Regions from separate parts of the Parasphingorhabdus pacifica genome, predicted to be linked through region 3. Evidence: riboswitches for the same ligand, from Rfam matches in the RefSeq annotation. Region 3 holds a riboswitch; each other region holds the start of a gene.
The links. A riboswitch is a leader RNA that binds a small molecule or an ion and turns the genes downstream of it on or off. The one in region 3 is predicted to bind cobalamin.
Positions count from the first base shown of each region.

Region 1: linked by a shared signal. The riboswitch ahead of cobN (cobaltochelatase subunit CobN) and the one ahead of metE (5-methyltetrahydropteroyltriglutamate--homocysteine S-methyltransferase) in region 3 are both predicted to bind cobalamin.
Region 2: linked by a shared signal. The riboswitch ahead of ACYVAN_RS21920 (ribonucleoside-diphosphate reductase subunit alpha) and the one ahead of metE (5-methyltetrahydropteroyltriglutamate--homocysteine S-methyltransferase) in region 3 are both predicted to bind cobalamin.

Region 1 is NZ_BAAGYS010000002.1:225,512-229,537, reverse strand. It holds gene cobN (cobaltochelatase subunit CobN) at 1-2,371, opposite strand, end outside; cobalamin riboswitch at 2,504-2,629, opposite strand; gene cobG (precorrin-3B synthase) at 2,762-4,009, shown strand; gene ACYVAN_RS01035 (precorrin-8X methylmutase) at 4,006-4,026, shown strand, end outside.
Region 2 is NZ_BAAGYS010000014.1:370,126-374,151, forward strand. It holds gene ACYVAN_RS21905 (DUF742 domain-containing protein) at 1-329, shown strand, start outside; gene ACYVAN_RS21910 (GTP-binding protein) at 310-918, shown strand; gene ACYVAN_RS21915 (ABC transporter substrate-binding protein) at 1,089-2,012, shown strand; cobalamin riboswitch at 2,156-2,366, shown strand; gene ACYVAN_RS21920 (ribonucleoside-diphosphate reductase subunit alpha) at 2,487-4,026, shown strand, end outside.
Region 3 is NZ_BAAGYS010000002.1:505,104-509,129, reverse strand. It holds gene ACYVAN_RS02355 (CPBP family intramembrane glutamic endopeptidase) at 1-60, shown strand, start outside; gene metE (5-methyltetrahydropteroyltriglutamate--homocysteine S-methyltransferase) at 114-2,402, opposite strand; cobalamin riboswitch at 2,540-2,772, opposite strand; gene ACYVAN_RS02345 (APC family permease) at 3,070-4,026, shown strand, end outside.

The sequences.
Region 1 (4,026 bases), 280 kb from region 3:
CGGGCACGTAACCGCCCTCCAGGGCGCGCAGGGTCGCGCTCATCTCGTCGGTGGTCGCGTCCAACCGCGGGACGACCTCGGTCGCGGCGAACTCGAGGACGCGGGTGACGTTCTCGTCGGCGGAACCGGTGACGGACCGGCACACCTCGGAAGCCGCGTCCGGCTTCCACCCGTTCTCCTCCATGGCCTCGACGAGCCGGTATGCGCGGGTCTCGATCTCGTCGACCCGTTCACGGGGGACGCTGCCGTCCTCGACCAGGCCGAGCGCCTCGCGCAGCCCCGGCAGCGCGGCGTTCTGCCCGCCCCACATCTGGCGTGCGCGCAGCATCGCCAGCACGAGGTTGACCCGGGCTTCCCCGGTCGGGGCTTCGCCGAGCACGTGCAGACCGTCCCGGATCTGCGCGTCCTTGATCTCGCAGAGCCAGCCGTCGACGTGGATGAGGATGTCGTCGAACTCGGCGTCGTGCGGGCGTTCTTCCAGCCCGAGGTCGTGGTCGAGCTTCGCGGCCTGGATCAGCGTCCAGATCTGGCTGCGGATGGCGGGCAGCTTCGCCGGGTCCATCGCGGTGATGTTGGCGTGCTCGTCGAGCAGCTGTTCCAGCCGGGCGATGTCGCCGTAGCTCTTGGCGCGGGCCATCGGCGGCACCAGGTGGTCGACCAGTGTCGCGTGCACCCGCCGCTTCGCCTGGGTTCCCTCACCCGGGTCGTTGACCAGGAACGGGTAGATCAGCGGGAGGTCGGCGAGCGCGGCGTCCGGAGAACAGGCCGCGGACATGCCGGCCGTCTTGCCCGGCAACCATTCGAGGTTGCCGTGCTTGCCCAGGTGGACCATCGCGTGGGCGTCGAACTCGTCGAGCAGCCACCGGTAGGCCGCCAGGTAGTGGTGGCTCGGTGGCAGGTCCGGATCGTGGTAGATCGCGATCGGGTTCTCGCCGAAACCGCGGGGCGGCTGCACCATGAGCACGACGTTGCCCGCTCGGATCGCGGCGAGCACGATCTCGCCTTCCGAGTCCTGGGAGCGGTCGACGAACTGCTCGCCGGGCGGCGGTCCCCAGTGCTGCTCGACCTGGGTACGCAGTTCCTGGGGGAGCGTCGCGTACCAGGCGTTGTAGCGCTGGGCCGGAATGCGCACGGGGTTGCCTTCGAGCTGCTCTTCGCTGAGCCAGTCGGGATCCTGCCCGCCCGCCGCGATCAGGGCGTGGATCAGCGCGTCGCCGTCCTGCTCGGCGACTCCCGGAATGGCGTCCGCACCGGTCTCCGGACCGATGTCGTATCCCTGCTCGCGGAGTTCGCGCAGCACTCGGACGGCGGTGGCCGGGGTGTCGAGGCCGACGGCGTTACCGATCCGGGAGTGCTTGGTGGGGTAGGCCGAGAGCATCAGGGCCAGCCGCTTGTCCTGCGGCGGAACGTGTCGGAGTCGCCCGTGCCGGACGGCGATGCCCGCCACCCGCGCGGCCCGTTCCGGGTCGGCCACGTAGACGGGCAGTCCCTCGGAATCGTTCTCCTTGAACGAGAACGGGACCGTGATCAGGCGTCCGTCGAACTCGGGCACGGCAACCTGAGTGGCCATGTCCAAAGGGGACAGACCTTCGTCGTTCTCCTGCCAGGCCTCTCGGCTGCTGGTCAGGCAGAGTCCCTGCAGGATCGGGATGTCCAGATCGGCGAGCGCTCCGATGTCCCACGCTTCGTCGTCACCACCGGCGGTGGCGGTGGCCGGGCGGGTGCCACCGGCGGCGAGGACGGTGACGACGAGCGCGTCGGCGCGCTGAAGCGTCTCGATCAGTTCCGGCTCGGGGGCGCGCAGGGACGCGCAGAACACCGGTAGCGCCTGGCCACCCGCGTCTTCGACGGCGTCGCACAGGGCGTGCGCGAAGGCGGTGTTGCCGGCCATGTGGTGCGCGCGGTAGTACAGCACCGCCACGGTCGGGCCCTCGTCGCGGCGGGGAGTGCGGTCGAGCAGGCCCCACCGCGGCGTTTCGGCGGGCGGTTCGAACCCGTTGCCGGTGAGCAGCACCGTGTCCGAGAGGAAGTTGAACAGCTGGGTGAGGTTCTCGGGTCCGCCTTGGGCCAGGTACGAGTGTGCTTCCGCGCACACGCCGCCGGGCACCGTGGAGCACTCCATCAGTTCGGCGTCCGGCGCTTGCTCGCCACCGAGCACGACGACGGGGCGCGGGCCGGCCAGCAGGGCGTCGAGACCTTCCTCCCATGCGCGGCGTCCGCCCAGCAGGCGCACGACCACCAGGTCGACGTCTTCGAGCAGCGGTGGCAGGTCGTCCACGCCGAGCCGGGCCGGGTTTCCGAGCCGGTACTCGGCGGCACTGGCCCGCGCACTGAGCAGGTCTGTGTCCGAAGTGGACAGAAGCAGGATCATGCGGTTCGCTCCTCGGCGATGGAGACCTGAACGGTGAAGGGGAAGAACACGGAGACGCGAGACGTGCGTCTGCTGCGCATGGTGAGCCTTCCTCGGGGGTCCTCGCCCCCGGGTCGTCGGGCGCGGCGACCGGAGTCTCCTGGCTTCCGGATCAACGCTCGCTCCGGTCTTCCCGCCCGCTGCGGGGCAGTGACCTGTCGTGGAGTCCGCTCCCCGGTGACAGTGGCGGGACCGCGCCGGACTCGCACCGGCTTCCTCCGCCTGTCGCCGCTCAAATGCTGTGACCACTCTCCGCAACAGGCCGATCTTCCGTCAAGTTGACCCCGGCATGACGCGCGTCGCAGCAACGCGTTTTGCGTCCGCAACTACCGCGGACCGTAGGATCGGCGCGTGTTCGAAACTTCCAGAGCCGAACGTGACGCCTGCCCCGGTGCTCTCCGTGTCCACGAAGCCGCGGACGGTGGCCTCGCGCGGGTGCGCGTGCCCGGTGGAGCCATGACGACCGCCCAGTTCCGGGCCGTCGGTGAGGCTGCCGCGGAACTGGGAAGTGGGGGAATGGAGCTGACTTCCAGGGCGAACCTGCAGGTCAGAGGGCTCAACTCCGGTTGCGGGCAGGAGTTCGCCCAACGGCTGGCCGCGGTCGGCCTGCTGCCTTCCGCGACACACGAGCGGGTCCGCAACGTCCTCGGTTCGCCCACCGCCGATGGGGACGCGATGTGGGACGTGCGTGCCGTTGCCCACGAGCTCGACGTCCTGCTCTGCGCGATCCCCGACCTCGCCGAGCTGCCGGGACGGTTCTTGTTCGCGGTGGACGGCGGTGGGGGCGACGTCGCCGCGCTCGCCGCCGACGTCTGTCTGTACCCGCTGCGCTCCGACTCGATCGCGTTGCTGCTGGCCGGAACCGACTCGGGTGTCCGCGTGGCCCCGGGCGAAGCCGCGCGGGCGGCCGTGGCCGCCGCGGAGGCATTTCTCACCGAGCGCGGCCGCCAGGGATCGCTGGCCTGGCGGCTGACCGAGCTCGACAACGGCGTGCAGGCCATCGCGGGCAAGGTGCTGGCCGTGCGCGACGCCGTCTGGAGCCCGCCCGAACCTGTTCCCGCGCGGCCGTTGCCGACACATGCGCAGGTCGGAGAGCTCTTCCGGCAATACGGGCGGATCACCGTGGGTGTGGGAGCACCTCTGGGCCGACTGTCGCCGGAGCAGGTGGATATCATCGCCGCTGCGTCCGGCACCGCCGGTGAGCTCCGCCTGACACCGTGGCGAACCATCGTCCTGCCCGGCCTGCCCGCCGACGAGGCGGACCGGTGGTTGTCGGACCTGGGCGCGCACGGCCTGGTCGTCGACCGGGAACAGGGGCGGACCGGAGTGACGTCGTGCACCGGTCGCCCCGGCTGCGCCAAAGCCCTCGCCGACGTCCGCAACGATGCGGAACGCGCCATGCGGCGCCCGATCGGAGGCGAGCTGCCCGTGCACTGGGTGGGTTGCACGCGGCGGTGCGGCCGACCCCAGGGGCCGGTGGTGGAAGTGCTGGCCACGGAGGCCGGCTACGAGATCGGGCTCGACGGCCGCACGTACGCGACCGAAGCCGACATCGACCAGGTATCCGCCGCGCTGGACGTGGCACGGAGGAAAGAGTGAACGAGGACAGCGGGACC
Region 2 (4,026 bases), on a different contig from region 3:
TCGTCCGTCCCTACGCGATGACCAGGGGACGTACTCGCGCCGGTGAGCACCAGCTCGATCTCATCACGATGGTCGTCTCCACCCGGCCGGTCGATCCGGCGGTCGGACTCTCCGCCGATCACGAGCGGGTGGTCGGCCTGTGCAAGCGTCCGGTCTCGGTCGCGGAGGTGGCAGGCGGGCTCAACGTACCGCTGGTGGTAGCGCGGGTTCTGCTGGGTGATCTCATGCACGAGGGCGCCGTCATCGTGCGTCCGCCGATCACGCCGGTGGCTCCGACGCCGGACCGGACATTGCTGCAGGCGGTACTGGATGGAATTCGAAAGCTCTGAACCGGGCGACGACACCCCCGTCCGATTCCCCACCGCGGTCAAAATTCTGATCGCGGGCGGTTTCGGCGCGGGCAAGACGACGTTGGTCGACTCGGTGAGCGAGATCGCGCCGCTGCGCACGGAGGAAGTGCTCACCGAAGCGGGTCTGGGAATCGACGATCTCGAAGGGGTCGAGTCCAAGGAGACGACCACGGTCGCGTTGGACTTCGGTCGTATCACCATCAATCCGGACGTCGTGCTCTACCTGTTCGGCATGCCCGGCCAGAACCGCTTCTGGTTCATGTGGGACGAGCTCTCCTCCGGTGCCCTCGGCGCGGTCGTGGTCCTCGACACCCGGCGTTTGAACGACGGCTTCCCGTCCATCGACTTCTTCGAGCACCGGGGCATCCCGTTCGTGGTCGCGGTCAATCACTTCGCGGACTCCGCCGAGTACGCACCGGATGAGATCCGCCGGGCACTCGATCTCAACGGGGCGGCCCCGGTCCTGGTCGGCGATGTTCGCGAACGCGCGTTCAGCCGGGCGGTGTTGGTCGAACTGATCGAACACGTGCTGGCGGGCGCGGGGGAACTGCCGGAGGTCGTGGGGTAGCTCCCGCTGGTCTGATCGTGTTTCGCTTCACACCGGTGAACTCCTCTAGCCTGATCGAATCAATTTAGGTTAGGCTCCCCAAACCTTCCCGGCGTGCTGGTTGCGCGCCAGGAAGAGTGATCCGAACCGAACCGAGGAGTTACATGTCTCGCCCCCGCAGACTTCTGGCCATGGCAGCCACGGCCTGCACGCTGGTCGCCACCGCCGCATGTGGCGCGTCGGACCCGGGCACGTCGGGCGACTCCCCGCAGGAAGGCGAGCGCGTCGTCACCCATGCCATGGGTGAGACCACCGTCAGCGAAGAACCCAAGCGCGTGGTCGTCCTCGACACCGGCGAGCTCGACTCGGTCCTCGCGCTGGGGGTCAAACCGGTCGGGGCCGTTGCTCCGGACGCCACGAACTCCCTGCAGCCCTACCTCGCGGAGAAGACCAAGGGAGTGCCGACGGTCGGCACCATCGGGTCACCGAACCTGGAGAAGATCACTCAGCTCGAACCCGATCTCATCCTGAGCAGCAAGGTCCGGGACGAAGACAAGTACGAGCAGCTCAGCGCCATCGCGCCCACCGTCTTCGCCGAGACCGTCGGTGAACCGTGGAAGGAGAACTTCCTGCTCAACGCCGAGGCTCTCGGCAAGAAGGCCGAGGGCGAGAAGATCCTGGCCGACTACAAGAAGCGGGCGGCCGAGATCGGCAAGAAGGTCGGAAATCCGGCTGAAACCGAGGTCAGCGCACTGCGCACCACCTCGGGCGACGGCACGATGCGCCTCTACGGCGAGGGCTCGTTCATCGGCACCATCCTCAAGGATGTCGGCTTCAGCAGGCCCGCGAACCAGCGGATCGACAAGACCTTCACGGAGATCAGCCGTGAACAGATCGGCCAGGCCGATGGCGACCTGCTCTTCTACAGCTCGTACGGCTCGGCCGCCAAGCAGCGGCAGGACGAGCTCGTCGCCAGCTCCCAGTGGTCCAACCTCGGAGCAGTGCGCGACAACAAGGCCTTCGAGGTGTCCGACGACCGGTGGTTCCTCGGCCTCGGGCCGCTCGGCGCCAACCTCGTCCTCGACGACCTGGAGAAGATCGTCGGCAACTCCTGATCCACCGACCGAGAGCGCCGGGCACTCCGTGTTGGATGCCCGGCGCTTTTGGTTCGGCGGGCGCGACGAAGGTGCTCCACAGCCGAAACAGCGCAATCCGGCGCGCCATCTGGACCCTGATTGGGATCGCAGACCCAACATGTAGTGTGTCGCTTGCTGATGGTTCATCGGTGCCCCGCACCGGTGTGACAACAGGGAACCCGGTGCGAATCCGGGACTGCCCCGCAGCGGTGAACGGGAACGACCGTCGTACGAAGGCACTGGGCGAACCGTCCGGGAAGCCACGACCAGTAGGAACCGGCAACAGCCGGCGCGCCCGTGAGTCCGAAGACCTGCCATCGGTGCGCGCATCGCAAGTGCGCGCTGTCCGGGACCTCGCGGGTGGGTCTGCTCGGACGATCGGCAGCGCACCGCGTCACCGACGTCTCCAGCACGTGCTCTCCCGCGTTCTTCGAACTCGCGAGGAGAAGCGCCGTGACCGGCACGCCACACACGAACACGAACACCGCCACGCTGCCGGACACCGACTGGAACCGGGTCGCCACCGTGGTCCGGCAGGCGTGCGAGGGCATCGACGACGTCTCCCCCGAAGCAGTGCTGCGCGAGGTGCACCGCAACACCTACGACGGCATCGACAGGCACGAACTCGCCCTCGCCCAGGTCATGGCGGCACGGACCCTCGTCGAAGCCGAACCCGGCTACTCCTCCGTCACCGCCAGATTGGTGCTCGACAACCTCCGTGGCGAAGCCCTGAGCTACCTGGCCGGAACCGCCACCGAGGCCGACCAGGAACAGATGCGGGAGCACTACCCCGGCTACTTCCGGAACTACGTGCGACGCGGGGTCCAGCTGCAGCAACTCGACCCGCGGCTCGCCGACTTCGACCTCGAACGGCTCGGTGCGGCGCTCGACGCCGACCGGGACCTGTCCTTCGACTTCCTCGGGGTGCAAACCCTCTACGACCGGTACTTGCTGCACCACGACGGGACCCGTTTCGAACTGCCGCAGGCGTTCTTCATGCGCGTGGCCATGGGTCTGGCCCTGAACGAGAACGCCCCCGAGACGCGGGCGATCGAGTTCTACCGCCTGCTCTCGTCGTTCGACTTCATGTGCTCGACACCGACCCTGTTCAACGCGGGCACCACCCGACCGCAACTGTCGTCCTGCTTTCTGACCACAGTGGACGACGACCTGCACGGGATCTTCCACTCGATCGGCAACAACGCACTGCTGTCGAAGTACGCGGGCGGCCTGGGCAACGACTGGACACCGGTCCGCGGAATCGGCTCCCACATCAACGGCACCAACGGCCGGTCCCAAGGCGTCGTACCGTTCCTGAAGGTCGCCAACGACACGGCGGTCGCGGTCAACCAGGGCGGCAAACGCAAAGGCGCGGTGTGCGCCTACCTGGAAACCTGGCACATCGACATCGAGGAATTCCTCGACCTGCGCAAGAACACCGGAGACGACCGGCGGCGCACCCACGACATGAACACCGCGAACTGGGTGCCCGACGAGTTCATGCGCCGCGTCGAGTCCGGCGGCACCTGGACCCTGTTCTCCCCCGACGAGGTCACCGATCTGCACGACCTCTACGGCCAGGCGTTCGCCGAGCGCTACCGGGCACACGAAGCCGCGGCCGAACGCGGCGAACTCCGCGTGCACCGCAAGGTCGACGCGGTGGACCTGTGGCGCCGGATGCTGACCATGCTGTTCGAGACCGGCCACCCGTGGATCACGTTCAAGGACCCGTGCAACCTGCGTTCACCCCAGCAACACGCGGGAGTCGTGCACTCCTCGAACCTGTGCACCGAGATCACGCTCAACACCAGTCCCGAAGAGGTCGCGGTGTGCAACCTCGGATCGATCAACCTCGCCAAGCACGTCACTGCCGACGGCATCGATCACGAACGCCTGCGACGCACCACCCGCACCGCGGTTCGCATGCTCGACAACGTCATCGACATCAACTTCTACACGATCCCCGAAGCGCGCCGATCCAACCTCCGGCATC
Region 3 (4,026 bases):
AAGCTGGAACACGTCCCTGACGGTTTGACCCGCGGCGTTCGTCGCCTCAGCAGGCGTTGAGAGCATGGGAACTTTTCTTCCACACATGAAAGAAAAGTTCCCATGCTCACGAGTCACCGGAGCGAGGCCCGCACCTTCTCAGCGGCCGCCACGGTATTGCGCAACGCATCCTCGACTTCAGCGTATCCACGAGTCTTCAACCCGCAGTCGGGATTAACCCACAGGCGGTCCGCGGGGACCGACCGCAGCGCGGCACGCAGCAACTCTTCCACCTCGTCGACCCCAGGCACTCGAGGTGAATGAATGTCGTACACGCCAGGGCCGACGCCGCGAGCGAACCCGACCGCATTGAGATCGTCGAGGACCTCCATTCGGGACCGCGCGGCTTCGATGCTGGTGACATCCGCCTGCAAAGCGACGATCGCGTCGATCACATCACCGAACTCCGAATAGCACAGGTGCGTGTGGATCTGAGTTGAATCCGCGACACCGGACGTGGCCAACCGGAACGAATCCACAGCCCAACTCAAATACGCCTCGTGACCTTCTCTGCGGAGCGGAAGCAGTTCTCGCAACGCAGGCTCGTCAACCTGTACAACGCCGACGCCGGCTGCTTCGAGATCCCGAACCTCCTCACCGATGGCCAATCCGACCTGCATCGCCGTGTCCGCGAGTGGTTGGTCATCCCGAACGAACGACCAAGCCAAGATGGTGACGGGGCCCGTCAACATCCCCTTCACCGGTTTTGCGGTCAGCTGTTGCGCCTGCTTCGTCCAGTCGACGGTGATCGCGTGCGGTCGGGACACATCGCCGAAGAGAATCGGTGGGCGCACACAGCGAGACCCGTACGATTGCACCCACCCGTTGTCCGTACTGACGAAGCCGGACATGTGTTCGGAGAAGTACTGGACCATGTCGTTGCGTTCGGGTTCGCCGTGGACGAGAACATCCAGTCCGAGTTGCTCCTGCAACCGAACGATGCGTTCGATCTCGTCGAACATCCGACGGTTGTAGGTCGCCCGGTCGATCGTGCCGTTGCGCAGTGCTGCACGAGCTTTCCGCACGTCACTGGTCTGCGGGAACGAACCGATGGTCGTGGTGGGAAGCGGAGGCAGATTCAGGGTTTGTCGCTGAGCTTCGCGCCGAACAGCGTAGTCGGGCCGTTGAAAGTCACCTGAGGTCAAATCCCTGACCCGTTGCCGGACGTTGCCGTCATGTCGACGAGCTGAATTTCGCCGAGCTTCGATCAACGAATTTTGAACTGAGAGTTCGTCGGCCACCGCATTCCGGCCGTCTCGTAGCGCACGATTGAGCAGGACCACTTCGGAGACCTTCTGCTTCGCGAAGGCCAACCATGGTTTGATCTCCTCGTCGATGCTGGTTTCGGCATCAACGTCATAGGGCACGTGCAGCAACGAACACGATGTCGCGATCGACACGTCACCGGCAAACCCGAGAAGGGTAGCGGCGGTGCCGAGTGCTGAGTCCAGGTCCGTACGCCAGATGTTGCGTCCGTCCACCAAGCCGGCGACCAAGGTCTTGTTTCGCAGACCATGGATGGCGGGCAGCCGATCTATAACGGGCCGCCCTGCGACGAGATCCAGGGCGATCGCCTCGACATCGGTCTCAGCGAGAACGCCCAACGCCTCCCTCGGATCTCCGAAGTAGGGAGCCACCATCAGCTTCGGTCGGTCGGTCGCGTGCGCGATTTCGTCGTAGGCGCGACGCAGCAGAGCCAGTTCTTCGGTGGATCGGTCGGCGGCGAAGGCCGGCTCGTCCAACTGGACCCACTCCACACCGGCTTCGTGGAGCTCGCGCAAGAGATCGACATAGGAGGGCACCAGGTCATCGAGCTTGTCCACGGTACGAAACGATTTCGGGGAGCCCTGTGCTGGTTTGGACAACAACAAGAACGTCAGCGGTCCGACCACAACCGGGCGGGTGAGCACGCCCATATCGGCAGCTTCGTGGCACTGCTCGACGGGAGTGCGGTCGGCCAGTGCGAACTCCGTATCCGGGCCGATCTCGGGGACGAGGTAGTGGTAGTTGGTGTCGAACCACTTGGTCATCTCGAGTGGAGGCGTCGACTCAACGCCTCGTGCCATCGCGAAATAGGTGTCCAACGGTCCGAGTCCCAGACGCGTGTACCGCTCGGGCACTGCGCCGAACGTGACAGCAGTGTCCAACACCTGGTCGTAGAAGGAGAAAGTGTTGCTCGGTACCGAGTTCACACCTTCGTCATGAAGTTCCCGCCACGTGTTCGTGCGTAGCGTCCGGGCCACATCCCTGAGTTCTTCTTCCCCGATACGGGATGCCCAGTAACTTTCCAACGCCCGCTTCAGTTCGCGGCGCGGCCCGATGCGCGGATATCCGAGTACGGTCGATCCGATCGTGCTGGTCAAAGCTCTCTCCTCGCGAGCTCGGTGACACGGCAAGTCCGACAGCCCCGAAGAGGTGAACGCGTACCGCAGACCAGTCCGGTGGAGTGGCCGCAGTGCCCGCTCGCCCTCCCTCGAGGCCACGGACGAGCGCACACACGCTGGTGTGCGCACCGATGGCAGGTCTTCGGACTCGTGGGCGGTCCCATTTCGGATGTTCCTACTAGCCGTCAGCTTCCCAGGCATGCCCAGTGCTTTGCCGACCGAAAACGGGCGGCGACGGCGTTCGTTCCCACTCACCGCTGCGGGGCAGTCCCGGAGTTACACCGGGTTCCCTCTTGCCTCACCGGTCACGATCCCTCGCCGCCGGTGAACCATCAGCGTCCTGAACCCTACTCGTTGGGCTCCGGATGGCAAGACCCATCGCCTTGTGCCGGGTCTCACCACAGGGGTGTCAGCAAGGGAACTTTTCTCTCAGTTGTGGAAGAAGGGTTCCCTTGCTCGGTGTCGGAATCTCGTGCTACTCGGGTGTATGTGAAACGGGCTCAGCCCGGCTGTAGAGGGTGAGCCGTGCCCCATTTGGAGTAAGCGGCTACGAGATGGACCGCGTGCCGGTCCGGGTATTGTCAACCTCTTCCGCTCGCTGCAGGATGTGGCTTCGATACTTCCGTCCCGGCATTCGGGAGCGCACATGAGCAGTGATGAGCGTCCGTTCGAGCGAGTACTCAGACGTAAAGACGTATTGGCGGTCGGATTCGGTTCGATGATCGGATTCGGCTGGGTTGTCCTGGCCGGTCAGTACATCGACGACGCTGGTGTGCTCGGATCCGCGCTCGCGTTCGTGATCGGTGGTCTGATCGTAGCGCTGGTCGGTCTCACCTATGCTGAGCTGGTATCGGCGATGCCGAAAGCAGGCGGAGAACACCACTACGTTCTCCGCGCCCTCGGTTCGAGATGGGCATTTGTCGCATCGTGGGCTGTCGTCGTCGGCTATGTTTCCGTCGTCGCATTCGAGGCGGTGGCGCTACCTGAAACGATCGCCTACCTCGTTCCGCAACTGTCTACCGGAGTGATCTGGCACGTCGCTGGATCCCCGGTTTATGCGATATGGACGATGGTTGCCGTCGCCGGAGCGGCCGTGATCACCATTCTTAACTATGTAGGTGTCCGACCTGCGACGACACTGCAGTCGATAGGTGTGCTGTTCTTGCTCGGCGTAGGTGCGTGTCTGCTGTTCGGCTCTCTCGGCAGTGGTTCGATCGCCAACGCCGACCCGCTGTTCACCGGCGGAACGATGGGAATCATGGGTGTCGTTGTGGCGACACCGTTCCTGTTCCTCGGGTTCGACGTGATCCCCCAGTCCGCAGAAGAGACCCAGCTCCCCAGTCGGCAGGTCGGCAAACTGCTCGTGCTCTCCGTGGTGCTTGCCACTTCCTGGTACGTGCTAATCCAGATAGCCGTCGGAACCGCGATTCCACTGCATGAGATTCAAAGCTCCGATTTGGCTACCGCCACGGCCATGGCAGCGCTATGGAACAGCGACACGATGGGTGGCCTCCTCATAGTCGGCGGTGTGGCAGGCATCCTGACTAGCTGGAACGGGCTACTCATCGGGTCCAGCAGACTCGTCTACGCCATGGGAAAGTCC